2 linked regions of the Chitinimonas arctica genome follow. The protein of the gene in region 1 binds, or shares a complex with, the protein of each later gene. Links are inferred from orthologs where the notes say so. Each region holds a gene or a part of one and is shown in the gene's direction. Other genes may lie near its edges.

Region 1 (14,853 bases):
CTGCGAAAGTCGAAGCTCTGGATATCGGCACGCTCCGCCATGCCGTTGCTGACGATCAAACCGGCCAGGGTGTCGGCCATTTGTTCGAAGCCGACGGTGCGGTCGCGGTAGATATTGCCATGGCTATCCTTGTCGCTGCGCGGATTGAGCTTGGTCTCGATATTGAAACGGACCCGCCGGGCATTCGCCACCCGTTTGGCCGCTTCCGGGTGGGCGCTGCCGGCACCGCTGCCGTAGTAGTCGATATAGGCGGTGACCAGGTCGAACAGATCCTGCGCCCGTGGCACCACGTAGGGACTTTGATAACCCTTGGCCAGGGCCAGCTTGGCCGATACCGGCGATAGGGCGGGGTCGTTGCGCTGTTCGGGATCGCGGAATAGTTTGTCGCAGATAAAGTTGGCCTGGATCTGCGCGGCGCTCAGGCGGCTGATCAACTGTTCATCGGCGACGGCGTAGGGCTGGCCATCGGCACGGCGGCATTTCTGCGCCTCGATATAGGGGTCGTGCTTGAGCATGGCGATGCCGTCCTGGCTGATGCCGGAGTCGGTTTCCAGCGTGGTCATCAGGTTGTCCAGCGCCACTTCGAAGGCCGGCAGGGTGTTCTCCGGGCGCAGGTTGCGGCCGCCGCGATGGCCTTGGGCGTCGAAACGGGCAATATCGATCAGACCGTCGGCGCCCAGCAGGTCGCCGGGCCGGCCATTGCCGTCGGCGTCGAATTCGCGCACCGCTTGCAGCAGCAGGTCCGGTCGATCGGAAATGATGCCGCTGACTCCTGCCTTCATCAGTTCCAGCATGCGCGGCTTGTCATTGACGGTCCAGGTCACCAGCGGGTAGCCGGCGGCTTTCAGGGAGGCGACGTCGAATACCTCGCTGGTGGCCGGCGTCAGGCCCGGCTGGGCATGGGTGCCGCGGGCATAGTGGGCGTCGGGGCTGGATTTCACGCCATTGACGTCGTACTTCAGCATCACGTTATAGGGCGAGAACACCGGCGTGCGCTTGCCGCCGTATGACTGCGCGTGGGCACGCACCGCATTCATGATGCGCACGGCGCTGGCTTCTTCGTTGTAGGGATTCTGCGGGGAACGGATCTGTTTACCGGGGTGTTCCAGGTCCGGCAGGGGGATAGGCGCTTCAAGCAAGGTGCCGCCGGCATCGGTATGCAGCAGGAAGGGACCGAATTCGTCGCCGAACCAGAGGGTGCCATCCGGGGCGCGTTGCATGGACTCGATATCGAAATCGGCACCGGTCAATACCCGTTCGGCGCTGAAGTGGTTGGTAATGGCGAAGGGGATGAGCTTGTTCGGGTCCTTCAACTGGATATGGCCTTCCACCTTGATGCCGCCATCGCCGCCGGTACGGGTCTGGAAGGTCGGGCGAATGGTATAGGCGCGCAAGTTGAAGTCGGCCGAATTCTCCAGGGTGCCGTAGCCGTTGTCGGCCATGGCCAGGTAGCTGCCGTCGCCGTTCTTCAGGGTGGCGGAAAATCCCTGGATCGGTTGGCTGGCGAATGGCGCGGCCTGGCCGTTCAGGTCGCCGCCCAGGTAGTTGCCCGAGCGGGGACCATCGGCGAAGCTGGCGGCCGGCAGCACGGCCCGGCCAATGACGGTCGGATCGCTCCAGCCGGCTTCATCGCTCTCGCTGCAGGCGCCAAGCGCCAGCAGTCCGGCTGCCAGCAAGGTCAGCCGCAGTGGGGTGGGGTTGAAGGGAAGGGAATGCATTACCGCCTCGTATGCTGTTGGTATGGAAGGGCGCACGATATCGTCGCTGCATGAAAGCCTGGTGACAGCCAGCACCGGGGCGCCATGCAAGGGAGCCGCTAAGGGTGCGCAGCAATGGGCGCAGTTCATTTTCTTGTCCAGTTTTGTTACAGCGAATGGCGATACGCCAAAGGGCAAAGCGAAAAATGCAACAACCCCTTGCACCTTCAACGTGTACATTGCGGCCACGCCTATTCCGATAAAAAGTAAAGAGCCCATGCATAGCGCAGCACAAACCGAAAGTTTCATTCCCGGCAAGGATGCCTCGCTGGAGTCCTCCATCCGAACCCTCACCGACAAGCTGGCGGCGCGGGGCTTCCAGATGGATGAAACGCTCTGGCTCAATCCGGTCGAGGGAATCTGGTCGGTCCATGTGCGGGACCGCGAGTGCCCCATGCTGTTCGCCAACGGCAAGGGGGCCACTGAATTGGCCGCCCGTGCCAGCGCGCTGGGCGAGTTCAGCGAGCGGCTGGGCACGCATTATTTCTGGACCCACTTCCACCTGGGCGAGACCCGGGCCGAGCGGGCTTTCGTGCATTACCCGCAGGAGCGCTGGTTCGCGCCGACGGCGGATGGCAGTTGGCCGGCCGAATTGCTCAATCCCGAATTGCAGGCCTTCTACAACCCGGACGAAGAGATCGACTGCGAGGTCCTGGTCGATCTCAATTCCGGCAATGTCGAGCGCGGCATCTGCGCCTTGCCCTATACCCGTCTACGCGACCAGCAGCTGAGTTATTTCCCGGTCAATATCATCGGCAACCTGTATGTCAGCAATGGCATGTCGGCCGGCAACACCCTGATGGAAGCGCGCAGCCAGGCCTTGTCGGAAATCCTCGAGCGGCATATCAAGTACCGCATCATCAGCGAAGGCCTGTGCCTGCCCGAAGTACCCGACGCGGTGCTGGCCCGTTTCCCGCGCATCGCCGCCGGGGTCGAAGCGTTGCGGGCCGCCGGTTTCGGCATCCTGGTCAAGGATGCTTCGCTGGGTGGCTGCTACCCGGTGATGAATGTGACGCTGCTGCATCCGGAAGACCAAGGCTGCTTCGCCAGCTTTGGCGCCCATCCGCGTTTCGAAATCGCGCTGGAGCGGGCCTTGACCGAGCTGCTGCAAGGCCGTGCGCTGTCCTCGCTGGCCGGCTTCCCCGAACCCGGCTTCGATATGGACGAAATCACCGCGGTGGCCAATCTGGAAATCCACTTTGTCGATTCCAGCGGGGTGGTCAGCTGGAATTTCCTGGGCGACCAGCCGGACTACGATTTCGTCGATTGGAATTTCAGTACCACCACCGAGCAGGACTATGCCTGGCTGTGCGAGTGCATCCATGCCGAGGGCAAGGATATCTACGTCGCCGACTTCGCCGAGCAGGGCGTCTATACCTGCCGCATCCTGGTGCCGGGCATGTCCGAGATCTATCCGGTCGAGGACCTGGAGTGGGAAAACAATAGCGTGGGCAACGATATCCGCCCGGCCATGGTGGACCTGCCCAATCTCGACGACGACGAATGCGCCGAATTGCTGGCCGATCTGCAGACGCTGAACCTGGGCGACGAGCGGCCGCTGTGGGAGATCCTGGGCCTGGCCGTGCCCTTGGGCACCGCCTGGAAGGAGTTGCGCATCGGTGAACTGAAGACGCTGCTGGCGCTGGCCATCGGCGATCAGGACGCCATCCGCGAAGGCTGTGACTGGATCCACCACTACAAGCAGCTGAATCCGGCCCGCCGCCTGGTCTACCGCTGTATCGAAAGCCTGTTGAACCTGGATGACCGCGAGAATTATCGGCGCGCGCTGGCGAGCTTGTATGGCGCCGGCACGCTGCGCCAAGCCGAAGCCCTGCTGGACCGTAGCGAGCGCTTCTTCGGCCTGTGCACCCTTGGCCGCGATATGGAAGGCAGCGAGATGCACCAAAATCTGCTGCTGGCGTACGACAAGCTGTTCGCTTGAAGCGGTCCCGTACGGCGGTGTGCCGGCCATAGGCTGACAGCTGTACCGGGTTGGGGTGGGCCAGGGCGGTTATCGTCCTGGCACCTTCTTACAGGTGTATCCCATGTCACGCATGATTCCACTTCCCGCCCTCGCCGCCGGTTTCATCACGGTACTGGTGGGCTATACCAGCTCGGCCGCCATCATCTTCCAGGCGGCCAAGAGCGCTGGCGCTACGCCGGCCGAACTGGCCTCCTGGCTGATGGCGCTGGGCTTTGCGATGGGGATCAGCTGCATCGGCTTGTCCTTGCGCTATCGCATGCCCATCTCCACCGCCTGGTCCACGCCTGGCGCCGCCTTGCTGGTCACCAGCCTGGCCGGCTACAGCATGGCGGAGGCGATCGGCGCCTTCGTATTCTCGGCCGTGCTGATCCTGCTCAGCGGCGTGACCGGCTGGTTCGAACGCGCCATGCGCCATATTCCGCTTTCCATCGCGGCGGCCATGCTGGCAGGGGTATTGCTGAAGTTCGGCATGAATGTCTTTACCGCCATGCAGACGCAGTTCGGCCTGGTGCTGGCCATGTTTCTCACTTACCTATTGTTCAAACGCTACTTGCCGCGCTATGCGGTGGTGGCGGTGTTGCTGGTCGGCAGCGGGCTGGCCGCCTGGCTGGGCCTGATCCGGTTCGAGGCGCTGAGCTTGACCGTCGCCACGCCGGTCTGGACCACGCCGGTATTCAACTGGAAGGCGCTGGTCGGGGTGGGCCTGCCGCTGTTTATCGTCACCATGGCGTCGCAGAATATTCCGGGCGTGGCGGTGCTGCGTTCCTCCGGCTATACCCCACCGGTGTCGGCCCTGGTCAGTTGGACCGGCCTGCTCAATCTGCTGCTGGCCCCCTTCGGCTGCTTCGCCTTGAACCTGGCGGCGATCACCGCCGCCATCTGTGCCGGCCGCGAGGCGCACGAAGACCCGGCCCAGCGCTATCGGGCCAGCGTGGCCGCGGGTGGCTTCTATCTGCTGCTGGGACTATTGGGTGGTTCGGTGGGGGCACTGTTTGCAGCCTTTCCCGCCGCGCTGGTACTGGCCATCGCCGGCATTGCCCTGTTCGGCGCCATCAGCAGCGGCCTGGCCTTGGCCATGCGCGAGGAAAACCAGCGCGAAGCGGCGCTGATCACCTTGCTGGTCACCGCCTCGGGCATCAGCCTGGCGGGGATAGGTTCGGCTTTCTGGGGGCTGCTGGCGGGTGGCTTGGCGTTTTGGCTGCTGGGTGCGGGCGGACAACGCACGAAATCGTAGGCGCGCGGATTGCTGAGGATAGTGCCAAAGTGAAAGGAAGGGCGTCGGCCATCCGGGGGAGACGATGATGCGGACCATGCTGTTGGTGGGAGTCGCCATGGGCCTGTCGGCCTGTAGCAGCGTGCGCTACGTCGGTCAGGCGGCCGGCGGCCAGGCCGAGGTGATGAGCAAAGCCAGGCCCATTGCCGAGTTGCTCGCCGATCCTGCCACCCCGGCCGAACTCGCCGACAAGCTGAAGCTTGCGCAGACCTTGCGCGCCTTCGCGGTGAAGGAACTGAAGCTGCCCGACAACAGCAGCTATACCCAGTATGCCGACTTGGGCCGGCCTTACGCCTTGTGGAATGTGGTCAGCACGCCGGCACTGTCTCTGCGGCCGGTCGAAAGCTGCTTTCCGGTGGCGGGTTGCCTGGCCTATCGCGGCTATTACGCCGAAGGCGATGCCGCCAATTATGCCGAGCAGCGGCGCAAGCTGGGTGAGGATGTCTATCTCTATGGCATTCCCGCTTATTCCACCCTGGGCTGGTTCGCCGATCCCTTGCTTAATACCACCATCCGTTACGACAACGCTGCCTTGGCGCGGCTGATCTTTCACGAGCTGGCGCACCAGGTGATCTATGTGCGCGACGACAGCGCCTTCAATGAGGCCTTCGCCACCACGGTGGAGTTGGAAGGTTATGAGCGTTGGCTGAGCATTCGCGGCGAGGCTGCGGCGATGGTGGCCTACCGCACCGCCGAACGACGCCGGACGGCGTTTCGCCAACTGATGGCGAGCGGGCGGGCGCGGCTGGAAACGGTCTACGGCGGTGAAGGAAGCGAAGCGGAACAACAGGCCGCCAAGGCGGCCATCCTGGCTGAGGTAGCCGCGAACTACTGGCTGCTCAAGGCGGAATGGGGCGGTTATATCGGTTACGACGAGTGGTTCGCCCCGGTGCCGAATAATGCCCATTTTGCCTCGGTGGCGACCTATCACGATAAGGTACCGGCCTTGCGCGCCTTGTTTCGGCAGCAGGGTAGCGACTTCAAGGCCTTCTACCGGGCGGCGCAGGCGCTGGCGGAAAAAAATCGGGCCGCCCGTGATGCATCATTGGCGGCCCTGACAAGCGCTGTTGTTTCAGGGGAGAAACAGCGCGGAGCAACAAATTCTGTGGATACGCCGTAGCGTTGGGCGGTCTTTCGTCCCGGAACGACCACCTTGTCTGCTCATGACGAAATCATGCCGCGCCGATCTATCCGAAAATATTGGCGCTTTCCATAATCGGGAACACCGTATTGCAATTGCGGCGTGATTATGTCCCGTGCCGGGTAGAATGCTGGCTGTTCACGCAGTAGGAGAGGCACGATGAAATGCCCGTTCTGCGGGTCGGCCGACACCCAGGTCGTCGATACCCGTCTATCCGAGGAAGGCGACAGCATTCGCCGGCGGCGCAAGTGCGCGGCTTGCGACAAGCGCTTCACTACCTTCGAAACCGCCGAGATCCGCTCGCCGCAGGTGGTCAAGGTCAACGGCAATCGCGCCGATTTCGATCGGGAAAAGGTGCGGGTGAGCTTCCAGCGCGCGCTGCACAAGCGGCCGGTGCCGACCGCCCTGGTGGATGAGGCCATCGCCCGCATCGACCAGCGGGTACTCAGCCAGGGTGAACGCGAGATCGATTCGCGCCGTATCGGCGAGATGGTGATGGCCGAATTGGCCAAGTTGGACAAGGTGGCTTATATCCGTTTTGCCTCGGTCTATCGAAGCTTCCAGGATGTCGATGATTTCCGCGATGCGATCCGTGAAGTGAGCAAGGCATGAAATTGCATCCCGCCGATCTAAGCCGCGCCGAAACCGCCGGCGTGCTGCAAGCGGGCCAGGCCGATGCGCTATGGCGATTCCTGGCGGCCGAAGCCGCCGCCCACCCCTCGTTCCGTTTTGCCCACGTCCTCTATTACCTGGGTGGCATGATCGCGATCGCGGCCATGACCTTGTTCATGTCGGTCGGTTACCAAACCTGGGGGCCGATGGTATTGACTGTCTTCTCCGTCTGCTACGGCTTTCTTGCCTGGCGTTTGGGGGTGTTTTTCCTGGGCAGGCAATTGATCATTCCAGCCGGTATCCTGTTTACATTGTCGATCGCGTTGGTGCCTTTGGCGGTCTACGGTATTGAAGCGGCCCTGGGGCATTGGGAAGTAGGCGGGCGCTACAGTGATTACCATCATTATGTCGACTGGCGCTGGTTGAGCATGGAGCTGGCTACCCTGCTGGCCGGCTCCGTGATGTTGTGGCGGTATCGCTTGCCCTTCATGGTGATGCCGGTGGCGGTCACGCTTTGGTACTTGAGCATGGATATGGCCGATTGGCTGTTGACCGGCCTGAGCGTCGATGACTGGGGGGACGATTGGCTGCTACGGAAATGGGTTTCCGTCGTCGTCGGCTTGATGATGTTGGCACTGGCCTTGCGGGTGGATCTGAAAAGCCAGCATACGCGTGGGGACTACGCCTTCTGGCTGTACCTGTTTGGTTTGCTCGCATTTTGGGGTGGTTTGAGTTCGATGAACTCGGGCAGCGAGCTGGGCAAAGCCATTTACTGCGCCATCAATGTAGGCCTGATCCTGATCGGCGCCGTGCTGGCACGGCGCGCCTTCGCCGTGTTTGGCGGCCTGGGCGTCACCGCCTATCTGGGTCACCTGGCCTACGGCCTGTTCAAGGATAGCCTGCTGTTCGCTTTTGCCTTGTCCTTGATCGGGCTGGCCATCGTGTTTGCCGGTGTCTGGTGGAACAAGCATGGCGAAGCCTTGGGCGCGCGCTGGCGGCGAGCGATTTCGCCTAAGCTGGCCGCCTTGATCGGCTCGCGTCAGCCATGAGTTTCTCCGCCGAGGATCATTTATATATGGCACAGGCCTTGCGCCTGGCCGAGTCGGGACGCTGCCTGACCACGCCCAACCCGGCCGTCGGATGCGTGCTGGTGCGACAAGGCCGGGTGATAGGGCAGGGCCATACCCAGCCGGTTGGCGGCCCGCACGCCGAAGTCATGGCCATGCGTGACGCCGTCGAGCAGGGCGAGGATATACGCGGCGCAACCGCCTATGTCACGCTCGAACCCTGCTCGCACCATGGCCGCACGCCGCCCTGCGCCAACGGTCTGATCGAGGCCGGCATCGCCCGGGTGGTGGCCGCCATGGTCGATCCGCATCCCTTGGTGGCCGGCCGAGGCCTGGCCATGTTGCGCGAGGCCGGTATCGTGGTGGAGGCGGGCTTGCTGGCCGGCGAGGCGCGCGAATCGCTGGTGGGTTTTCTGTCGCGGATCGAGCGTGGCCGGCCTTGGTTCCGCCTCAAGATCGCCGCCAGCCTGGACGGCCGTACCGCGCTGGCCAACGGCGAAAGCCAATGGATCACCGGGCCGGCGGCACGAGCCGACGTACAGCGCTTGCGGGCACGCTCCTGCGCCATGCTGACGGGCAGCGGCACGGTTTTGAAGGATGACCCCCTGTTGACGGTGCGGGACCTGGATATCGGCCGCCAGCCGCTGCGGGTGGTGTTGGACAGCCGCGCGCAAATGCCGGTTACCGCCAAAATGCTGGCGGCTCCCGGCCGCACCCTGGTGGTGGTGGCGAAGGCGCAAGCCGCCCATATCGCAGCCTTGGAAGGCGCCGGGGCCGAAGTGATCGCGCTGCCGGATGCGCAGGGGCGCGTCGATCTCGCGGGCTTGCTGGCCGAGCTGGGGCGGCGTGGCATCAATGAACTGACGGCAGAGGCGGGCGCCCGTCTCAACGGCGCCTGTCTGCACAGTGGCCTGGTGGACGAAGTGGTGCTCTACCAGGCGCCGGTCTTGTTGGGCAACGCGGCCAGCGGCATGGCCGATTTCAGTCTGGGCAGCCTGGCCGACAAATTGGCGCCCAGGGTAGCGGAGGTGCGCCAGGTGGGCGCCGATACCCGCTACTGTCTGCGCTTTGACGGTAAGTCTTAGTTCATACCCGCGAATCGATCGCTACAAGAGGGCAGGCATGCGTTTTCAGGATCATTTCTCCCGCCAGGCCAGCACTTACGCACAGTATCGGCCCAGTTATCCGGAAGACTTGTTCGACTGGTTGGCCTGCCAAGCGAGCCGGCGTGGACTGGCCTGGGATGTCGCGACCGGCAGCGGCCAGTCGGCGGTGGCGTTGGCGCAGCGATTTACCGAGGTGATCGCCACCGAGCCCTCGGCCGCCCAGCTTGCAAACGCCGCACGCCGGCCCAATATCAACTACCGGCAGGAACCGGCCGAGCGCGCGTCCCTGGCGGATGGCAGCGCCGATCTGATCACCGTGGCGCAAGCCCTGCACTGGTTCGATCTGCCGGCATTCCTGACTGAAGCGGCGCGGGTGTTGCGGCCGGGAGGCGTGCTGGCGGTCTGGTGCTATGAGCTGTTCAGTGTCGACGCCGATATCGATGCCATCGTCGCGGACTATTATCACGGCACGGTCGGTCCCTATTGGCCGCCGGAGCGGCGCTGGCTGGAACAGGGCTATGCCGGCCTGGCACTGCCCTACGCCAGCCTGGCCACGCCTGCCTTCACCATGGCGCTGGATTGGAACCTGGACATGCTGCTGGGCTATCTCGCCAGCTGGTCCGCCACTCAGCGTTACCGGGACGAAAGGCAGCACGATCCACTGCCGGAGATACGGAACCGCCTGGCCGCCGCCTGGGGCGAGCCCGCCCACACCCGGCGGATCAATTGGCCGTTGACGGTGCAGGCCTGCCGCAAACCGGCCTGAATAATTGCAGCGCAGCCGCGAACCGCGGCTGCCTTGGGGAAAAGAGGATCTTATGTTTACCGGCATTATCGAAGCCACCGGCAAAATCGCCACCGTCGCACCATTGGAAGGCGAAGGATTGCGCGTGATGGTGGTCAGTGAAAATCTGAAATTGAACGATGTCGTCCTCGGCGACAGCATCGCGGTGAGCGGCGCCTGCATGACCGTGGTGGCCAAGACCGAACATAGTTTCAAGTTCGATATCTCGGCCGAATCGTTGCGCTGTACCGTGGGGCTGGACGATCCGGGCCGCGAGGTCAATCTGGAGAAGGCCCTGCGCATGGGCGACCGGCTGGGCGGCCACCTGGTATCGGGCCATGTCGATGGCCTGGGCGAGGTGCTGAAGTTCGCCGAGGTCGGCGAAAGCTGGCAGTTGGTGGTGCAGGCCGAGAAGGCTTTGGCCAAATTCATCGCCATCAAGGGTTCGGTGGTGATCAACGGGGTATCGCTCACCACCAACCAGGTCAAGGATGTCAACGACCGCTGTATTTTTTCGGTCAACCTGATTCCGCACACCGTGGCGGTGACCACGCTCCGACACTTGAAGGTCGGCGACCAGGTCAACCTGGAAATCGACCTGATCGCCCGCTACCTGGAGCGCATGCTGCCGGAAGCGGACCCGTTCGAGGCGCTGAAGAAGCGCAAGGGTTAAAGCGCCGGCCTCCGCGTATAATCGCCGGACACCCTGTCGTGCTCGAATAGCCTCACCACGGATCTTCCCCCCGCCATGACCATTTCCCCCATTCCCGACCTGATCGCCGAACTCGCCGCTGGCCGCATGATTGTCCTGATGGACGACGAGGACAGAGAAAACGAGGGCGATCTTTTGATGGCCGCCGAGCATGTCACGCCGGAAGCCATCAATTTCATGGCCAAGCATGCGCGCGGTCTGATCTGTCTGACCCTGACCGAGCAACGCTGCCGCCAGCTCAACCTGCCCCTGATGGTGAGCAAGAACGGCGCATCGCACGGTACCAATTTCACCATGAGCATCGAAGCGGCCGAAGGCGTCAGTACCGGCATCTCGGCGGCCGACCGTGCCCGTACGGTATTGGCCGCGGTGGCGCGCGAGGCCGTGCCCGCCGATATCGTCCAGCCCGGCCATATCTTTCCGTTGATGGCCCGCGAGGGTGGCGTGCTGGCCCGGGCCGGCCATACCGAGGCGGGCTGTGACCTGGCGCGGATGGCCGGGTGTCTGCCGGCTTCGGTGATCTGCGAAGTCATGAACGACGACGGCAGCATGGCGCGCCTGCCGGAGCTGCTGCCCTTTGCCGCCCAGCACGGCCTGAAGATCGGCACCATCGCCGACCTGATCCAATACCGCAGCCGTACCGAGTCCCTGGTGGAGCGGGTTGGCGAGCGGCAGATCACCACGCCGGCCGGCGAGTTCCAATTGGTGGCCTTTCGCGAGCAAGGTTGCACGGCCACCCATCTGGCCTTGGTCCTGGGCGATTTCGGGCCGGAAGACGAAGTGCTGGTGCGGGTGCACGAGCCCTTGTCGGTGCTGGATTGGATGGATGCCGGCCAAACCCGCCATTCATGGGGTATCTACGAAAGCCTGGCAGCCATCAGGGAAGCCGGTCGCGGCGTGGCGGTCCTGTTGCACCGTAGCGAGGGCGGCGAGGATCTGCTGGCTCGCGCCCTGCCCGAACTGAAGCTCAATACACCGACCAAATGGGATCTGCGCACCTATGGTGTGGGCGCACAGATGCTCAAGTCGCTGGGCGTGGGACGGATGAAGCTGCTATCGCCTTCGCGCAAGATGCCTAGCATGGCCGGCTTCGGTCTGGAAGTGACCGGTTTCGTCGAGCCTTTGACCGCGCCGACTTAAATCACTAGAATTTCGCCCTTTTTTCAATGATCTAGCGCTTACCGGCGCGCCGCCGAGGTCCGTCATGCCCGCTTTGCATCCATCCCCGAAATCGAATCCAACCTTGATGGCGCGGGTCTGCGTATCGGCATCGTTACCGCGCGCTTCAACAGCGATATCTGCGACGGCTTGCTGACCGCCTGTCGCGAAGCCTTGCAAGCGCTGGGCGTGGCCGATGCCGATCTGCTATTGAGCAGTGTGCCGGGCGCGCTGGAAATCCCCCTGGTATTGCAGTCCATGGCGAAATCGGGCCGTTTCGACGCGCTGATCGCCTTGGGCGCCATCGTCCGCGGCGAGACCTACCACTTCGAACTGGTTTCCAACGAATCCGGTTCGGGCGTGACCCAGGTGGGCCTGGATTTCGGCATTCCCATCGCCAATGCCATCCTGACCACCGAGAACGACGAACAAGCCCTGGTGCGCATGCGGGAAAAGGGTGGCGATGCTGCCCGTGTCGCGGTGGAAATGGCCCGATTGCAACAGGCGCTGCGGCAGCTGGCACGCTGATCCGCCCGGCCGATTCGAACAATCCCCGCGCGGCCCCCGGCCGCGCTTGCTCTTTAATAGGAACCCCAATGAACCAGACCCCCGAAGCCAAGAAGACCCCGCAGAAATCCTCGCGCCGCAGAGCGCGCGAATTCGCGGTGCAGGGCCTCTACCAATGGCAGTTGACCGGCGACGGCGTGGCCAATATCGAGCGCTTCCTGCGCGACAGCAGTACCAGCTTCGTGCGGGCCGACGAGGCACTGTTCCGCGAGATTTTCTATAACGCCCTGCGCGATGCCGAGCCCTTGAAAGTCGCCCTGGCGCCGCATCTGGACCGCGACGAGATCGATGTCTGCCCGGTTGAACGCGCCATCCTGCTGGTCGGCGCATTCGAGCTGCTGCATAAGCCGGAAACGCCCTACGCCGTGATCATCAACGAAGCGATCGAGATCGCCAAGACCTTCGGCGGCACCGATGGCCACCGTTTCGTCAACGGCGTGCTGGACAAGCTGGCGCTGGAAGTCCGCGCCGACGAAGTGGCCGCCGGCCGCAACAAGCGGCGCTGACCCGGGATCCGCCGCTTGGACCGGGACTAGCATGGCATTGGACGAATTCGCGCTGATCAGCCGATTCTTTAGTCGTCCCACCCCAAACAGTGTTTTGGGCGTGGGTGACGATGCCGCCTTGATCGCACCGACCGCCGGCATGCAGATCGCGGTCTCGGCCGACACCCTGGTGGAAGGCCGCCATTTTTTTGCCGATGTGGACCCCGTCGCCTTGGGCTGGAAAAGCCTGGCCGTCAATCTCTCCGATATGGCCGCCATGGGGGCCATTCCACGCTGGTTCACGCTTTGCCTCAGCTTGCCCCGCGCCGACGCCGCCTGGCTGGAAGCGTTCGCCGAAGGACTGTTCGCGCTGGCCGAGCAGCACGGCGTCGAACTGATCGGCGGCGACACCACCTCCGGGCCCTTGACCATCTCCATCCAGATACTCGGCGAAGTCGCGCCAGGCAAGGCGCTGCGTCGCGATAGCGCATGCGACGGCGACGATATCTGGCTGTCCGGACCCACCGGTGCCGCCGCGATGGCGGTGTGCCACCGCTACGGCAAATTACGCCTGGACGAGGACGACCTGGCCTATTGCGCCGAACGGCTGGATAGACCGCAACCGCAGATCGCCCTCGGCCATGCCCTGGTCGGCTTGGCCCATGCCGCCATCGACGTCTCCGATGGCCTATTGGCCGACCTGGGCCATATCGCCCAGCGTTCCGGCCTGGCCGCCACCGTCAAGTTGGCCGATCTGCCGCTGCCGCCCTTGAGCGACGAAGCCTGCGCCCTGCCGCAATTCGACCACTGCCTGCTGGCCGGCGGCGACGACTACCAACTTTGTTTCACCGCACCGGTCCAAGCCCGTCCGGCCATAGTCGCGCTGGGTGCGCGCCTGGCCCTGCCCTTGGCGCGTATCGGCAACTTTTCGACGGGCCGGGGTGTCCACTTGCTGGATGCCAATGGCCAAGCCTTGCGGCTGGCCAGTGCCGGTTTCAACCATTTCAACGATTGAGCCATGCCCGCCATCCGCCAACCCGACCTGCGCCTGCTGCTGTCCCATCCGGCCCACTTTCTATCGCTGGGCTTCGGCAGCGGCCTTGCACCCAAGGCGCCCGGCACCTTCGGCTCCCTGGCGGCCATGCCTTTCTATGCCTTGCTGTCGCTCGGCTTGTCGCCAACCGCCATCGCCTTGCTGGCGCTGCCGCTGTTCGGTTTGGGCATCTGGGCCTGTGGCAAGACCGGGCGTGCGCTGGGCGTATCCGACCACGGCGCCATCGTCTGGGACGAAATCGTTGCCATGCTGCCCTTGTTGGCATTGGCTCCCCCGACGGTGCTGGGATGGACTGCCGCCTTTGCCCTGTTTCGCCTCTTCGATATCTGGAAGCCCTGGCCCATCAGCTGGTTCGATGCGCGCATCAAGGGTGGTGTGGGGGTGATGCTGGACGATGCCTTGGCGGCGATTCCGGCGGCTGCTTTGCTGTTCTGGCTTAGGCCTTACTTCGAGTGAGGAAAAAGGCTGAAGCGGCTTATTGCGCCTGCATCTTTGGCTGCCATTTCTTGCCGGAGAGAGCCAGATTCTCGACCAGCGAGCGCAACAGCGCTTCGTCGCGCCCTACGATATAGCTCTTGCACTGGCTAGCGACTCTCAGATTGAGTAGCCGAACGGCATCGGTATTTGCAGGCACCCAATTCAGATTGCCTCCATTTCCACGCATGACGAGCATGCAGGATTCCGTCAGGGGAAATAGAATGATCGCCTTGGCGCTGCCATAACCAACGTCGCAGAAGCCATTTGCCGATGCACCTTCGGAGATGAGGACCACTGGCGCATCCGAGGTAATGAAGGACTTCTTATCACTTTCCCGAACGAAGACTATCCAGTCGCGACTCTTGAGAAGAGGGGCAACATTGAAGGCCGTATCGATGGCCTTTTTTACAGTCCAGTTTTTATTGACCCCGACCTCCAAGCCATCGTTCTGGGCCATCTGGACCATGAGCTTAGCGTCTTCATGAATGTCTTTGTCAGACAAATCGGCGAATTGCGGATTTTTACGTAAAGTGGCAGCTACTGCATCCACTTCGGCGTAGAGCTGCTTCGTAATGTCGAGAATCCTAGCTTCCCTGAAAAGCTCCAGGGAGTTAAAGAAGTCGGGGGTACGCATTGCGGCGAGTGCGACGAATATGGCCAGGTTTGCGCGCTCATT
Region 2 (14,139 bases), 2.5 Mb from region 1 along the record:
GGTCAGCTGACCTTCTTCCGCGTGTACTCCGGTGTCGTGCAGTCCGGCGATGCTGTGTACAACTCGGTCAAGGCCCGCAAGGAACGCATGGGCCGTATCGTGCAGATGCACGCCAACGACCGTCAGGAAATCGATGAAGTGCGCGCTGGCGACATCGCCGCCGGTATCGGCCTGAAGGATGTGACCACCGGTGAAACCCTGTGTTCGCCCGACCACATCATCACGCTTGAGCGCATGGTATTCCCCGAGCCGGTGATTCACGTCGCCGTCGAGCCGAAGACCAAGGCCGACCAGGAAAAGATGGGCGTTGCCCTGAACCGCCTGGCCAAGGAAGACCCGTCGTTCCGCGTGCGTACCGACGAAGAAACCGGCCAGACCATCATGTCCGGCATGGGCGAGCTGCACCTGGAAATTCTGGTTGACCGCATGAAGCGCGAGTTCGGCGTTGAAGCCAACGTCGGCGCGCCGCAAGTGGCCTACCGTGAAACCATCACCAAGGTTGCCGAAGACATCGAAGGCAAGCATGCCAAGCAGTCGGGTGGTAAGGGTCAGTACGGCCATTGCGTGATCACCGTCGAGCCGTCGGGCGAAGGCAAGGGTTACCAGTTCATCGACGAAATCAAGGGCGGTACCATCCCCCGCGAATTCATCCCGTCGGTGGACAAGGGTATCCAGAACACGCTGAAGGCAGGCGTGCTGGCCGGCTTCCCGGTGGTGGACGTCAAGGTCCGCTTGACCTTCGGTTCGTATCACGATGTCGACTCGTCGCAAATCGCCTTCGAATTGGCCGGCTCGCTGGCATTCAAGGAAGCCATGCGTCGCGCCGGCCCGGTGATTCTTGAGCCGATGATGGCGGTTGAAATCGAAACGCCGGAAGACTACATGGGCGACATCATGGGCGATATCTCGTCCCGTCGCGGCATGCTGCAAGGCATGGATGACAATCCTGCCGGCGGCAAGATGATCAAGGCCGAAGTGCCTCTGTCCGAGATGTTTGGTTACTCGACCACCCTGCGCTCCATGTCGCAAGGTCGTGCCACCTACTCGATGGAGTTCAAGCACTACTCGGAAGCCCCGCGCAATGTGGCTGAGGCGATCATCAACAAGAAGTAAACAAGGTGCTGCCGGGCCCGGTGCCCGGCAGTTCCCTACCTAATTCAGATTAAGGATTGAGAAATGGCTAAGGAAAAGTTCGAGCGGACCAAGCCGCACGTAAACGTCGGCACGATTGGTCACGTTGACCATGGCAAGACCACGCTGACCGCTGCAATCACCACGATTCTGTCGAAGAAGTTCGGCGGCGAAGCCAAGGGCTACGACCAGATCGACAGCGCGCCTGAAGAAAAGGCCCGCGGTATCACGATCAACACCGCTCACGTTGAATACGAAACCGAAAACCGCCACTACGCCCACGTCGATTGCCCAGGCCACGCTGACTATGTGAAGAACATGATCACCGGCGCCGCGCAGATGGACGGCGCGATCCTGGTGGTGTCGTCGGCTGACGGTCCCATGCCGCAGACCCGTGAACACATCCTGTTGGCCCGCCAGGTTGGCGTGCCTTACATCATCGTGTTCATGAACAAGGCCGACATGGTCGACGATGCCGAGCTGCTCGAGCTGGTTGAAATGGAAGTGCGCGAGCTGCTGAGCAAGTACGATTTCCCCGGTGACGACCTGCCTATCATCAAGGGTTCGGCCCTGAAGGCACTGGAAGGCGACCAGTCGGAAATCGGCGAACCCGCCATTCTCCGTCTGGCCGAAGCGCTGGACACCTACATTCCTACTCCGGAACGTGCCATTGACGGTGCTTTCCTGATGCCGGTGGAAGACGTGTTCTCGATCTCGGGTCGTGGCACCGTGGTGACCGGTCGCGTCGAGCGCGGCATTGTGAAGGTTGGCGAAGAAATCGAAATCATCGGTATCGTACCGACGGTAAAGACGACTTGTACCGGCGTTGAAATGTTCCGCAAGCTGCTGGACCAAGGTCAGGCCGGCGACAACATCGGCGCGCTGCTGCGCGGCACCAAGCGTGAAGATGTGCAGCGCGGTCAAGTTCTGGCGAAGCCGGGCTCGATCAAGCCGCACACCAAGTTCGAAGGCAGCGTGTATGTGCTGTCCAAGGACGAAGGTGGCCGTCACACGCCATTCTTCAACGGCTACCGTCCACAGTTCTACTTCCGCACCACCGACGTGACCGGTGCGATGGAACTGCCGGCCGGCACCGAAATGGTGATGCCAGGTGACAATGTGGAAGTGGTTGTTGCGCTGATCGCTCCGATCGCCATGGAACAAGGCCTGCGCTTCGCGATCCGCGAAGGCGGCCGTACCGTTGGCGCCGGCGTTGTAGCCAAGATCATCGAGTAATGCGAAGCAGGCGGGCCGTTCAGGCCCGCCCTCGCTCTTTCACAGTGTCCTGGCGGCCACATGGCCGCCCCGCTCTTTAGGAAAAATCATGGCAAATCAAAAGATCCGTATCCGTCTCAAAGCTTATGACTACGCACTGATCGACCGTTCCGCCCAGGAAATCGTCGACACCGCCAAGCGTACCGGCGCAGTGGTCAAGGGCCCGGTCCCGCTGCCGACCAAGATCGAGCGTTTCGATGTGCTGCGTTCCCCGCACGTGAACAAGACCTCGCGCGACCAGCTCGAGATCCGTACTCACCTGCGTCTGATGGATATTGTCGACCCAACCGACAAGACGGTTGATGCGCTGATGAAGCTGGATCTGCCGGCTGGCGTGGACGTTGAGATCAAGCTGCAATAATTTCTTGCATTAACTCAAGACGTTGCGATATTATCGCGGGCTCGCTGTAAAAGGCGGGCCCGCGATTGCTTTTGTGCCGAGGTTTCGTTCGGTGCAATACGACAGCAATCAGCGGCTTGTTAGATCGCCGGCCAATCGTAGCCGGCCCTTCGAAAGGAAAGAACGATGAGCTTAGGACTTATCGGGCGCAAGGTCGGTATGACCCGCGTGTTCGTCGAGGATGGTGCTTCCATCCCGGTGACCGTGCTGGATCTGTCGGCCAATCGCGTCACGCAAATTAAGACTCCTGAAACCGATGGCTATGCCGCAGTGCAAGTTGCCTTCGGTGAACGTCGTGCCAGCCGTGTCAATAAGGCTGAAGCTGGGCACTTCGCAAAAGCAGGCGTAGAAGCAGGTCGCGGCCTGGGAGAATTCCTCCTGTCGGCCGAAGAACTGGCCAAGCTGCAACCTGGCAGCCAGATCTCCGTTGAAATCTTCGCCGTGGGTCAACTGGTCGATGTGACCGGTACCTCGCAAGGTAAGGGTTTTTCCGGTGCGATCAAGCGTCACAATTTCAGTTCGCAACGTGCTTCCCACGGTAACTCGCGGTCGCATAACGCACCTGGTTCCATCGGTATGGCGCAAGATCCGGGCCGTGTATTCCCGGGTAAGCGCATGGCCGGTCAACTGGGTAACGTCAAGCGTACCGTCCAGAATCTGGAAGTGGTTCGTGTTGATGCCGAGCGCGGCTTGTTGCTCGTCAAGGGTGCTGTTCCTGGCTCCAAGGGCAATGATGTCGTCGTGCGTCCCAGCGTGAAGGCAGGTGCATGATGGAACTGAAAGTTATAGATACCAATGGTCAGGCTGCTGCCAATGTAAGCGCTTCCGACGCTCTGTTCGGTCGCGATTACAACGAAGCACTGGTCCATCAAGTTGTTACCGCCTACCTCGCGAATGCCCGTAGCGGCAACCGTGCCCAAAAGGGCCGTAGCGATGTGGCCAAGTCCACCCGCAAGCCGTGGCGTCAAAAAGGTACGGGCCGTGCTCGTGCCGGTATGGCGTCCAGCCCATTGTGGCGTGGCGGCGGTAAGATTTTCCCAAGCTCCCCGGACGAGAACTTCACCCAGAAGGTGAATCGTAAGATGTACCGTGCTGGCGTGGCGACTATCCTGTCGCAGCTGGTGCGTGAAGATCGTCTGGTGGTGGTGGATGCCTTCGTGGCGGAAACCCCAAAGACCAAGGCGTTCGCCGCCAAGCTGGCTGCCATGGGTCTGAACGAGCGTACGCTGATCGTCACCGACAACCTTGACGAAAACCTCTATCTGGCTTCGCGCAATCTGCCGAACGTGCTCGTTCTCGAGCCTTCGCAGGCCGACCCGGTTAGCCTGGTTCGCTTCAAGAAGATCCTGGTGACTCGCGAGGCGCTCAAGCAAATCGAGGAGATCCTGGCATGACTCAGCTAAATGAAGATCGTTTGCTGCAGGTTCTGCTCGCTCCCGTGATCTCTGAAAAGAGCACCATGGTTGCCGAGAAGAACGAGCAAGTCGTTTTCCGTGTCGCCAGCGATGCAACCAAGCCGGAAATCAAGGCTGCGGTTGAGCTGCTGTTCAAAGTGCAGGTCGAATCCGTCCAGGTCAGCAATGTGAAGCCGAAGCAAAAGCGTTTCGGTCGTAGCACAGGCTGGCGCAAGGGCTGGAAGAAGGCCTATGTTGCCCTTAAGCCAGGTCAAGAAATTGACCTGCAGGCCGCACCGTAAGGAGAACGACGATGCTGGTAAAAGTAAAACCCACTTCCCCGGGTCGCCGTGCGGTAGTCAAGGTCGTAAGCCCCGAGCTGCACAAGGGCCGTCCGCACGCTGCGCTGGTGGAAAGTCAAAGCAAGAAAGCCGGTCGTAACAACCGTGGTGTGATCACCGTTCGCCATCAAGGCGGCGGTCATAAGCAACACTACCGTTTGGTCGACTTCCGTCGCAACAAGGATGGCATTGCCGCCACCGTCGAGCGTCTGGAATACGATCCGAACCGCACCGCGCACATTGCCCTGTTGTGCTACGCCGATGGCGAGCGCCGCTACATCATTGCCCCGCGCGGTTTGAAGGCCGGTGCACAAGTGATCAGTGGTTCGGAAGCGCCGATCAAGGTCGGTAACACCCTGCCGCTGCGCAATATTCCGGTTGGTAGCACCATCCATTGCATCGAGATGCAGCCTGGCAAGGGTGCGCAAATCGCGCGTTCGGCCGGTGCTTCGGTGCAGCTGCTGGCTCGTGAAGGCGCCTACGCCCAGTTGCGTCTGCGTTCCGGTGAAATCCGCAAGGTGCACGTCGATTGCCGCGCCACCATCGGTGAAGTCGGTAACGAAGAGCACAACCTGCGCAAGATCGGTAAGGCAGGCGCGAATCGCTGGCGCGGTATTCGTCCGACCGTTCGCGGTACGGCGATGAACCCGATCGATCACCCGCACGGTGGTGGTGAAGGTCGTACTGGTGAAGGTCGCGTGCCTGTTAGCCCATGGGGTACCCCGGCTAAGGGTTACCGTACCCGTAGCAACAAGCGCACTGACAACATGATTGTGCGCCGCCGGTATTCGAATAAGGGGTAATTAGACATGTCTCGTTCCGTTAAAAAAGGCCCGTTCGTCGACGCCCATCTGCTCAAGAAGATCGAAGCAGTGCGCGCGACCCACGACAAGCGCCCGGTAAAGACCTGGTCCCGTCGTTCTACCGTGCTGCCCGACTTTGTCGGTCTGACCATCGCGGTGCACAACGGTAAACAACATATTCCCGTGTACATCAACGAGAACATGGTTGGTCATAAGCTAGGCGAATTCTCGCTGACCCGTACGTTCAAGGGTCATGCCGCCGACAAAAAAGCCAAGAGGTAACAGAGATTATGCAAACCTCCGCTATTTTGACTGGCGCTCGTCTTTCGGCTCAAAAAGCGCGCCTGGTTGCTGACCTGGTGCGTGGCAAGCCGGTTGAGCAGGCGCTTAATATCCTGACCTTCAGCCCGAAAAAGGGCGCGGTCATCATCAAGAAGTTGTTGTTGTCTGCGGTTGCCAACGCCGAGCACAATGACGGCGTCGATATCGACGCGCTCAAGGTGGCGACCATTTATGTGGACAAGGGCCCGAGTCTCAAGCGTTTTTCCGCCCGTGCAAAGGGTCGCGGAAACCGCATCGAGAAGCAGACCTGCCACATCACCTTGACCGTGGGCGAGTGAGAACGATATGGGTCAGAAAATTCATCCGACGGGTTTCCGTCTTGCCGTAAATAAGAACTGGGCTTCGAAGTGGTATGCGAATAGCAAAAACTTCCCAGCCATGCTCGCCGAAGATATCAAGGTGCGCGAGTTTCTGAAGAAGAAGCTGGCAAACGCCTCGGTTGGTCGCGTCGTTATCGAGCGTCCCGCCAAGAACGCCCGCATCACCATTCATAGCGCCCGTCCAGGCGTCGTGATTGGCAAGAAGGGCGAAGATATCGAATTGCTCAAGCGCGACCTGGTCAAGCTGATGGGCGTGCCGGTTCACATCAACATCGAAGAAATCCGCAAGCCGGAAACCGATGCGCAAGTGATTGCCGATTCGATCGCCTCGCAGCTGGAAAAGCGCGTGATGTTCCGTCGCGCCATGAAGCGTGCCATGCAAAACGCCATGCGTCTGGGTGCCCAAGGCATCAAGATCATGTCGTCGGGCCGTCTCAATGGTATCGAAATCGCCCGTACCGAGTGGTACCGTGAAGGCCGCGTGCCTTTGCATACCCTGCGTGCCGATATCGATTACGCCACTTCGGAAGCCAAGACGACCTACGGGATCATCGGCATCAAGGTGTGGGTCTATAAGGGCGAGGTCAAGGCCGGCGAGCAAGTAGTCGTCCAGCCGGAACAAGCCGAACGCAAGCCGCGAAAGGGGCCTCGAAATGCTGCAGCCAACTAGACTTAAGTACCGCAAACAGCAGAAGGGCCGCAACACCGGCGTCGCTACTCGCGGTAACAAGGTCAGCTTCGGTGAGTGGGGTCTGAAGGCCATCGGCCGTGGCCGTTTGACTGCTCGCCAGATCGAAGCCGCCCGTCGCGCCATGACTCGTCATATCAAGCGTGGCGGCCGCGTGTGGATCCGTGTATTCCCGGACAAGCCGATTTCTTCCAAGCCCGCCGAAGTCCGGATGGGTAATGGTAAAGGTAATCCGGAATACTACGTTGCCGAGATTCAGCCAGGTAAGGTGCTGTACGAGATGGACGGCGTGGACGAGACTCTCGCCCGCGAAGCCTTCCGTCTGGCTGCCGCCAAGCTGCCGATCGCGACGACTTTCGTAACCCGAAATGTGGGGCAGTGAGATGAAAACGACTGAATTGCGTAACAAATCGGTCGATGAGCTCAAAGTTGAGCTTACCTCGCTCCTGAAGGCCCAGTTCGGCCTGCGCATGCAGCTGGCTACCCAGCAGCTTGCCAAGACCAGCGAACTGAAGCGCGTTCGCCGCGATATCGCGCGCGTTCGCACCATCCTGGCTCAGAAGGTGGCGTAAATGACCGAGACCAAACTGAAACGTTCGCTGACTGGCCGTGTGGTCAGCGACAAGATGGACAAGACCGTGACCGTGCTGGTCGAGCGTAAAGTGAAGCACCCGCTCTACGGCAAGATCATTCGCTTGTCCAAGAAGTACCACGCTCACGATGAAACCAACGCCTACGGCGAAGGCGACATGGTGACGATCGAAGAAACCCGTCCGCTTTCCAAGACCAAGTCCTGGATCGTGACGGCACTCATCGAGAAGGCACGCAACGTTTGATTGTGATTTTTAATCACTTTTTGCGTAAATAGCTTGCCAGGGCATTCTACGACTTGTAGAATGCCCTGCTGTTTATCCTTCGTCAAAAGTGGCGTCCTGCTGCCGATGGCTTAGGAATTGTCTCCCTTACGGGGTCCAAAACTGGCCGTTGTGCCGTGGTTCGCCGCGGTACTGCCGGAAATTTTCCGGCGGACGTTGACGGGTTAAGTTGGAGTTTGTTTACATGATTCAAATGCAATCCATGCTGGATGTTGCCGATAACACCGGTGCGCGTTCTGTAATGTGCATCAAGGTGCTGGGTGGCTCTAAGCGTCGTTACGCTTCGGTAGGTGATGTCATCAAGGTGACCATCAAGGACGCCGCACCGCGTGGCCGTGTGAAGAAGGGCGACGTTTATAACGCCGTCGTTGTTCGCACCGCAAAGGGTGTTCGTCGTTCGGATGGCCAGCTCATCAAGTTTGATGGCAATGCCGCCGTGCTCCTCAACAACAAGCTTGAGCCGATCGGCACCCGTATCTTCGGACCGGTGACGCGTGAACTGCGCACCGAGCGCTTCATGAAGATCGTCTCACTCGCGCCAGAAGTGCTGTAAGGGGTCGCGCATGAACAAGATTCGTAAAGGCGACGAAGTCGTCGTCATCACCGGTAAAGACAAAGGTAAGCGCGGCACCGTTTTGCGCGTCCTGATCGACGACAAGGTCGTCGTTGAAGGCATCAATGTCGTCAAGAAGCACCAGAAGCCTAATCCGGTTCGCGGTGTTGTGGGCGGTATTGTTGATAAGACGATGCCAATTCAGGTTTCTAACGTCGCCATCTTCAACAAGGCAACCCAAAAGGCCGACCGCGTTGGCTTCAAGGTGCTGGACGATGGCAAAAAAGTTCGCGTGTTCAAGTCGAACGGCGAAGTGGTTGGGGGCTAAAGAATATGGCTCGTTTGCAAGAATTCTACAAAGAAACAGTCGTTCCGCAGCTTACTGAAAAGTTCGGCTACAAGTCGATCATGGAAGTGCCGCGCATCGAAAAGATCACCATCAACATGGGTGTAGGCGAAGCTGTGGCCGATAAGAAGGTCATGGAACACGCCGTTGGCGACCTGACCAAGATCGCCGGCCAAAAGCCCGTTGTGACCCTGTCGAAGAAGTCGATCGCCGGTTTCAAGATTCGTGACAACTACCCCGTCGGCTGCAAGGTTACCCTGCGCCGCGAGCGGATGTTCGAATTCCTGGATCGTCTGGTGACCGTGGCCATGCCACGTATCCGCGACTTCCGTGGTGTGTCTGGTAAGTCTTTCGATGGCCGTGGTAACTACAACATGGGCGTCAAGGAACAGATCATTTTCCCGGAAATCGAATACGACAAGATCGACGCGCTGCGTGGTATGAATATCACCATCACGACGACCGCGAAGACCGACGAAGAAGCCCGTGCGCTGCTCGCCGCGTTCAAGTTTCCGTTTAAGAACTGAGGTTTGCCATGGCTAAACTTGCTTTGATCAACCGTCAAAAAAAGCGCGAGAAGCTGGTGGAGAAATTTTCCCCAAAGCGCGAGCAGTTGCTGGCAATCATCAATGACCAGAACCTGAGCGACGAAGAGCGTTTCGCTGCCCGCCTGAAGTTGCAGGCTTTGCCGCGTAATGCTAATCCGACTCGCCTGCGCAACCGTTGTGCTATCACCGGTCGTCCGCGTGGCGTGTTCCGTAAGTTCGGCCTCGGCCGTAACAAGTTGCGTGAGATTGCCATGCGTGGCGAAATCCCAGGCGTCGTCAAGGCCAGCTGGTAAGGAGATCACGAATGAGTATGCATGATCCCATCGCCGATATGCTGACCCGCATCCGTAACGCTCAGCGTGCGGACAAGCCGTCGGTAACGATGCCTTCCTCCAAGCTGAAAGTAGCCATTGCTACCGTGCTCAAGGATGAAGGTTATATCGAAAACTTCGCTGTTAGCGGCGATGAAAAGAAGCCCCAGCTCGATATCGAGCTCAAGTACTACGCGGGTCGTCCGGTTATTGAGCGCATTGATCGTGTCTCCAAGCCAGGTTTGCGTATTTACAAGGGTGTGGACGACATTCCCAAGGTCATGAACGGCCTCGGTATCGCCATTGTCTCCACCTCCATGGGTGTGATGACTGATCGCAAAGCACGCGCCCAAGGTATCGGTGGCGAGCTCTTGTGCTACGTGGCGTAAGGAGCTGAGTAATGTCCCGTGTAGCTAAAAACCCTATCGTCCTGCCGGCTGGTGTCGAAGTCAGCATCGCCGCAGGCGCGATTGTAGTGAAGGGCCCGCTGGGCTCGGCTTCCCGTCCTCTGGACGCTGCTGTCGAGATCAAGGTCGAGAACAATGCCCTGGTTTTCAAGGCTGTTGACGAGAGCAAGCATTCCCGGGCTATGTCCGGCACCATGCGCGCCCTGCTCAACAACATTGTGACCGGCGTTTCCAAAGGTTTTGAGCGCAAGCTTCTGCTGGTCGGCGTGGGCTATCGTGCCCAAGCCCAAGGCGAGCTGCTCAACCTGACCCTTGGTTTCTCGCACCCTGTTGCCCACAAGATGCCGGCTGGTGTCAAAGTTGAAACCCCATCGCAGACCGAAATTCTGCTGAAGGGCGTAGACAAGCAGCAGGTTGGTCAGGTCGCCGCTGAAATTCGCGCTTATCGTCCGCCAGAGCCTTACAAGGGCAAGGGTGTTCGCTATAGCGACGAAACGGTGACCCTGAAAGAAACCAAGAAGAAGTAATCGAGGCTGAAATCATGGACAAGAACGAAACACGTCTGCGCAGGGCCCGCAAAACCCGTGCCCGTATCGCTGGCTTGAAAGTGGTGCGCCTGTCGGTTCATCGCACCAACAGCCATATCTACGCCCAGGTCATCGATGAGACCGGTGGCAAGGTGCTGGCCAGTGCGTCGTCGCTGGAAGTTGATTTCCGCAAGGAAGTCAGCAACGGTGGCAACACGACCGCGGCAGCTGCTGTTGGTAAGCGCATCGCCGAAAAGGCCAAGGCTGCCGGCGTTACCGCCGTCGCCTTCGACCGCTCGGGCTTTCATTACCACGGTCGCGTGAAAGCGCTGGCCGACGCGGCGCGCGAAGCCGGCCTCGAATTCTAAGGAGTCAAACATGGCGAAGTCTGAGATCGAAGACCGCGGCGATGGCCTGCGGGAAAAGATGATCAGCGTCAACCGCGTCACCAAGGTGGTGAAAGGTGGCCGGATCATGGGTTTCGCCGCACTGACCGTGGTCGGTGACGGTGATGGTCGTATCGGTATGGGTAAGGGCAAGTCCAAGGAAGTGCCCGTAGCCGTACAGAAAGCAATGGAAGAAGCCCGTCGCAAGCTGGTGAAGATCAGCCTGAAGAACGGTACCGTACAGCATGCTGTGATGGGTAAGCACGGTGCTACCACCGTGTTTATGCAGCCCGCTGCCGACGGTGCCGGTATCAAGGCTGGCGGCCCGATGCGTGCGGTATTCGAAGTGATGGGCGTAACCAATATTTCGGCCAAGTGCCACGGTTCGACCAATCCTTACAACCTCGTTCGCGCTACCTTGGATGCATTGTCCAAGCTGCGTAGCCCGGCTGAAATCGCTGCGAAGCGTGGCAAGGCTATCGAGGATATCGTGGGAGCCGAGTCCAATGGCTAATGCTCGCATGATTAAAGTAACGCTCGTCAAGAGCTTGATTGGCCGTCTCGAAGCACACAAGGCGTGTGCTCGTGGTCTGGGTCTGAAGAAAATCAACCAATCGGTTGAGGTTATCGACACCCCGGAAAACCGCGGCATGATCAACAAGATCAGCTACCTGCTGAAAAGCGAGAGCTAAATGGAACTGAATACGATCAAGCCCGCTGAGGGCGCTAAGCACGCTTACAAGCGCGTTGGCCGTGGCATCGGTTCAGGCCTTGGCAAAACTTGTGGCCGTGGCCACAAGGGTCAGAAGTCCCGTTCCGGTGGTTTCCACAAGGTGGGTTTCGAAGGCGGTCAAATGCCTTTGCAACGTCGCCTGCCGAAGCGTGGCTTCAAGTCCCTGACCAAGGGCCTGACCGCTCAAGTGCGCACGGGTGATCTGAGCCGTTTGCCGGTTGATGATGTCGATTTGCTGGTGTTGAAGCAAGCCGGCCTGGTGCCTCACGGCGCTCGGGCTGCCAAGCTGATCCTGGCCGGCACTGTCGAGAAGGCTGTCAAGCTGCGTGGCGTACTGGCGACTGCCGGTGCCCGTGCCGCATTGGAAGCTGCTGGCGGCAGCATCACTGAATAAAGCTTGAGATAAGGCGATATACGTGGCAAATCCTGCGATGGCCAGTACCGCGAGCAAGTTTGCGGATCTGAAAAAGCGAATTTGGTTCCTGATCGGAGCCCTGATCGTTTATCGCATTGGCGCGCATATCCCCATCCCCGGTATTGATCCGGTAGCCTTGGCCAAGCTCTTCGACATGTCGAAGAGCGGGGCCGGGCTTTTGAACATGTTCAACATGTTCTCTGGTGGGGCCTTGTCGCGTGCGACGATTTTTTCAATAGGGATCATGCCCTACATCTCCGCTTCCATCATCTTGCAGCTGGGCTCGGAAGTCGTGCCGCAGTTGAAGGAGATGAAGAAGGAAGGGGAGGCCGGACGGCGTAAGATCACTCAGTACACCCGCTATCTCACGGTTGCGATTGCAACGGTGCAGAGTTTTTCCGCGGCGAGCTGGGTTGTCTCCCAGAATTTGTTGATTCCAGGCGCGAACGTGTATGAGTTTTACACGACCGCGATGATCTCCCTCGTTACAGGCACGATGTTCCTGATGTGGCTGGGCGAGCAGATTACCGAGCGTGGTCTGGGCAATGGCATCTCGATCCTGATTTTTTCGGGTATCGCGGCTGGCATTCCCTCGTCGATCGGGCAGGTGCTGGAACTGACCAGTCAGGGCAACCTGTCTGCCTGGGCTGTCTTGCTTCTGGGTGCGGGCGCGATATTGCTTATTGCCGGTGTGGTATTTGTGGAACGCGGTCAGCGTAAGGTCTTGGTGAACTACGCCAAGCGCCAGGTTGGTAACCGGGTCATGCAAGGCCAGAGTACGCATTTGCCGCTTAAATTGAACATGGCTGGTGTGATTCCGCCGATTTTTGCTTCGAGCATCATTCTTTTTCCCGCGACGCTTTTTTCGATGAGCGGGAATTGGGGTTCGTTCTCGTGGCTCAAACGGGTGGGTGACATGCTGCATCCAGGCCAACCACTGTATGTGCTGCTGTACGCGGCTGCGATTATCTTCTTCTGTTACTTCTATACCGCCTTGGTGTTCAATCCCAAGGAAACGGCAGACAATCTGAAGAAGAGCGGTGCCTTCATTCCGGGAATTCGTCCGGGTGATCAAACCGCGAAGTACATCGAGCGAGTAATTTTGCGCTTGACCCTGATCGGTGCGGTCTATATCACCACCGTCTGTCTGATTCCGGAATTCTTGTTGCTGCAGTCGAAGCTTCCCTTCTACTTTGGCGGTACGTCTCTCCTGATCGTGGTAGTGGTGACGATGGATTTCATGGCGCAAGTTCAGTCTTACTTGTTGTCCCACCAGTACGAGAGTTTGCTGAAGAAGGCGAACTTCAAGGCTGGCTAAACAACAGGCTTGCGGCTAACGATAGGTAACCCGTACGAGTCATGTAGAAGATCGGCGTTGTAACGCTTAGATTTTTTCTATTCGAAATGGCGCGTCTTTTATTGAAAAGGATAGAGCGATGCGAGTTCAAGCTTCGGTCAAGAAAATCTGCCGTAACTGTAAGGTCATTCGTCGCAATCGTGTTGTGCGCGTGATCTGTACTGATCCACGGCACAAGCAACGTCAGGGTTAAGCTGCGCGACAGTTGTCGTCGGCTAGTCTTGGTGCTAGAATCCGCAACTTTTAAATTTTGGGGTAACGAGAATCATGGCCCGTATTGCTGGGGTAAACATTCCCAATCATCAGCATACCGTCATTGGCCTTCAGGCCATTTACGGAATCGGACAGACTCGCGCCAAGGCTATCTGCGCTATCTCCGCTGTTCCTGCCGATCGTAAGATCAAGGACCTGACGGATGCGGAGATGGACAAACTGCGCGAAGAAGTCGGCAAGTTCACGGTAGAGGGCGACCTGCGCCGTGAGATCACTATGAGCATTAAGCGTCTGATGGACCTAGGGTGTTATCGCGGTCTGCGCCATCGCAAGGGCTTGCCCGCGCGTGGTCAGCGCACTAGGACGAACGCGCGTACCCGTAAGGGCCCGCGTAAGTCGATAGCTGGGAAGAAGTAAGCACTTAAGGAATAGCAATGGCTAAAGCAAACACAGTGCGTGTACGGAAGAAAGTCAAAAAGGTCGTATCTGAAGGGATCGTGCATGTTCACGCTTCGTTCAACAATACGATCGTAACCATCACCGATCGTCAAGGGAATGCACTTTCTTGGGCTACCTCGGGCGGTGCTGGGTTTAAAGGCTCTCGGAAGAGTACACCGTTCGCGGCTCAGGTAGCTGCGGAGCATGCTGGTAAAGTTGCCCAAGAATACGGTGTAAAGAACCTCGAAGTGCGTATCAAGGGACCCGGCCCCGGCCGCGATTCCGCTGTGCGTGCGTTGAATGCGCTGGGCTTCAAGATTACCAGCATTTCCGACG

Evidence for each region.
Region 2: the proteins of nusB (region 1) and rpsJ are in contact, whole or in part, in a solved structure (PDB 3D3B), measured with the Escherichia coli proteins. The link is inferred for Chitinimonas arctica from one-to-one orthologs.

The regions. Positions count from the first base shown.
Region 1 is NZ_CP041730.1:4,313,955-4,328,807, forward strand. Bases 11,165-13,928 are described here. They hold nusB (transcription antitermination factor NusB), read left to right. Parts: upstream 11,165-12,190; coding sequence 12,191-12,667; downstream 12,668-13,928. Other genes in these bases: ribBA (bifunctional 3,4-dihydroxy-2-butanone-4-phosphate synthase/GTP cyclohydrolase II), read left to right, coding at 11,165-11,576; ribH (6,7-dimethyl-8-ribityllumazine synthase), read left to right, coding at 11,658-12,122; thiL (thiamine-phosphate kinase), read left to right, coding at 12,699-13,661; FNU76_RS19875 (phosphatidylglycerophosphatase A family protein), read left to right, coding at 13,665-13,928. Also shown: FNU76_RS19810 (esterase-like activity of phytase family protein), read right to left, coding at 1-1,718; 30S ribosomal protein S12 methylthiotransferase accessory factor YcaO, read left to right, coding at 1,975-3,699; FNU76_RS19820 (benzoate/H(+) symporter BenE family transporter), read left to right, coding at 3,803-4,975; FNU76_RS19825 (aminopeptidase), read left to right, coding at 5,040-6,134; transcriptional regulator NrdR, read left to right, coding at 6,315-6,767; FNU76_RS19835 (DUF2157 domain-containing protein), read left to right, coding at 6,764-7,816; bifunctional diaminohydroxyphosphoribosylaminopyrimidine deaminase/5-amino-6-(5-phosphoribosylamino)uracil reductase RibD, read left to right, coding at 7,813-8,919; FNU76_RS19845 (class I SAM-dependent methyltransferase), read left to right, coding at 8,957-9,706; FNU76_RS19850 (riboflavin synthase), read left to right, coding at 9,759-10,397; more of ribBA, read left to right, coding at 10,473-11,164; more of FNU76_RS19875, read left to right, coding at 13,929-14,156; FNU76_RS19880 (DUF4238 domain-containing protein), read right to left, coding at 14,176-14,853. UniProt on the Escherichia coli protein: Part of the processive rRNA transcription and antitermination complex (rrnTAC). The complex forms an RNA-chaperone ring around the RNA exit tunnel of RNA polymerase (RNAP).
Region 2 is NZ_CP041730.1:1,851,791-1,865,929, reverse strand. Bases 1,210-4,111 are described here. They hold rpsJ (30S ribosomal protein S10), read left to right. Parts: upstream 1,210-2,455; coding sequence 2,456-2,767; downstream 2,768-4,111. Other genes in these bases: rplD (50S ribosomal protein L4), read left to right, coding at 3,577-4,111; rplC (50S ribosomal protein L3), read left to right, coding at 2,933-3,577; tuf (elongation factor Tu), read left to right, coding at 1,210-2,367. Also shown: fusA (elongation factor G), read left to right, coding at 1-1,113; more of tuf, read left to right, coding at 1,177-1,209; more of rplD, read left to right, coding at 4,112-4,200; rplW (50S ribosomal protein L23), read left to right, coding at 4,197-4,502; rplB (50S ribosomal protein L2), read left to right, coding at 4,514-5,344; rpsS (30S ribosomal protein S19), read left to right, coding at 5,351-5,626; rplV (50S ribosomal protein L22), read left to right, coding at 5,635-5,964; rpsC (30S ribosomal protein S3), read left to right, coding at 5,972-6,676; rplP (50S ribosomal protein L16), read left to right, coding at 6,660-7,076; rpmC (50S ribosomal protein L29), read left to right, coding at 7,078-7,266; rpsQ (30S ribosomal protein S17), read left to right, coding at 7,267-7,530; rplN (50S ribosomal protein L14), read left to right, coding at 7,754-8,122; rplX (50S ribosomal protein L24), read left to right, coding at 8,133-8,450; rplE (50S ribosomal protein L5), read left to right, coding at 8,456-8,995; rpsN (30S ribosomal protein S14), read left to right, coding at 9,004-9,309; rpsH (30S ribosomal protein S8), read left to right, coding at 9,321-9,716; and 9 more genes. UniProt on the Escherichia coli protein: Involved in the binding of tRNA to the ribosomes. Part of the processive rRNA transcription and antitermination complex (rrnTAC). The complex forms an RNA-chaperone ring around the RNA exit tunnel of RNA polymerase (RNAP).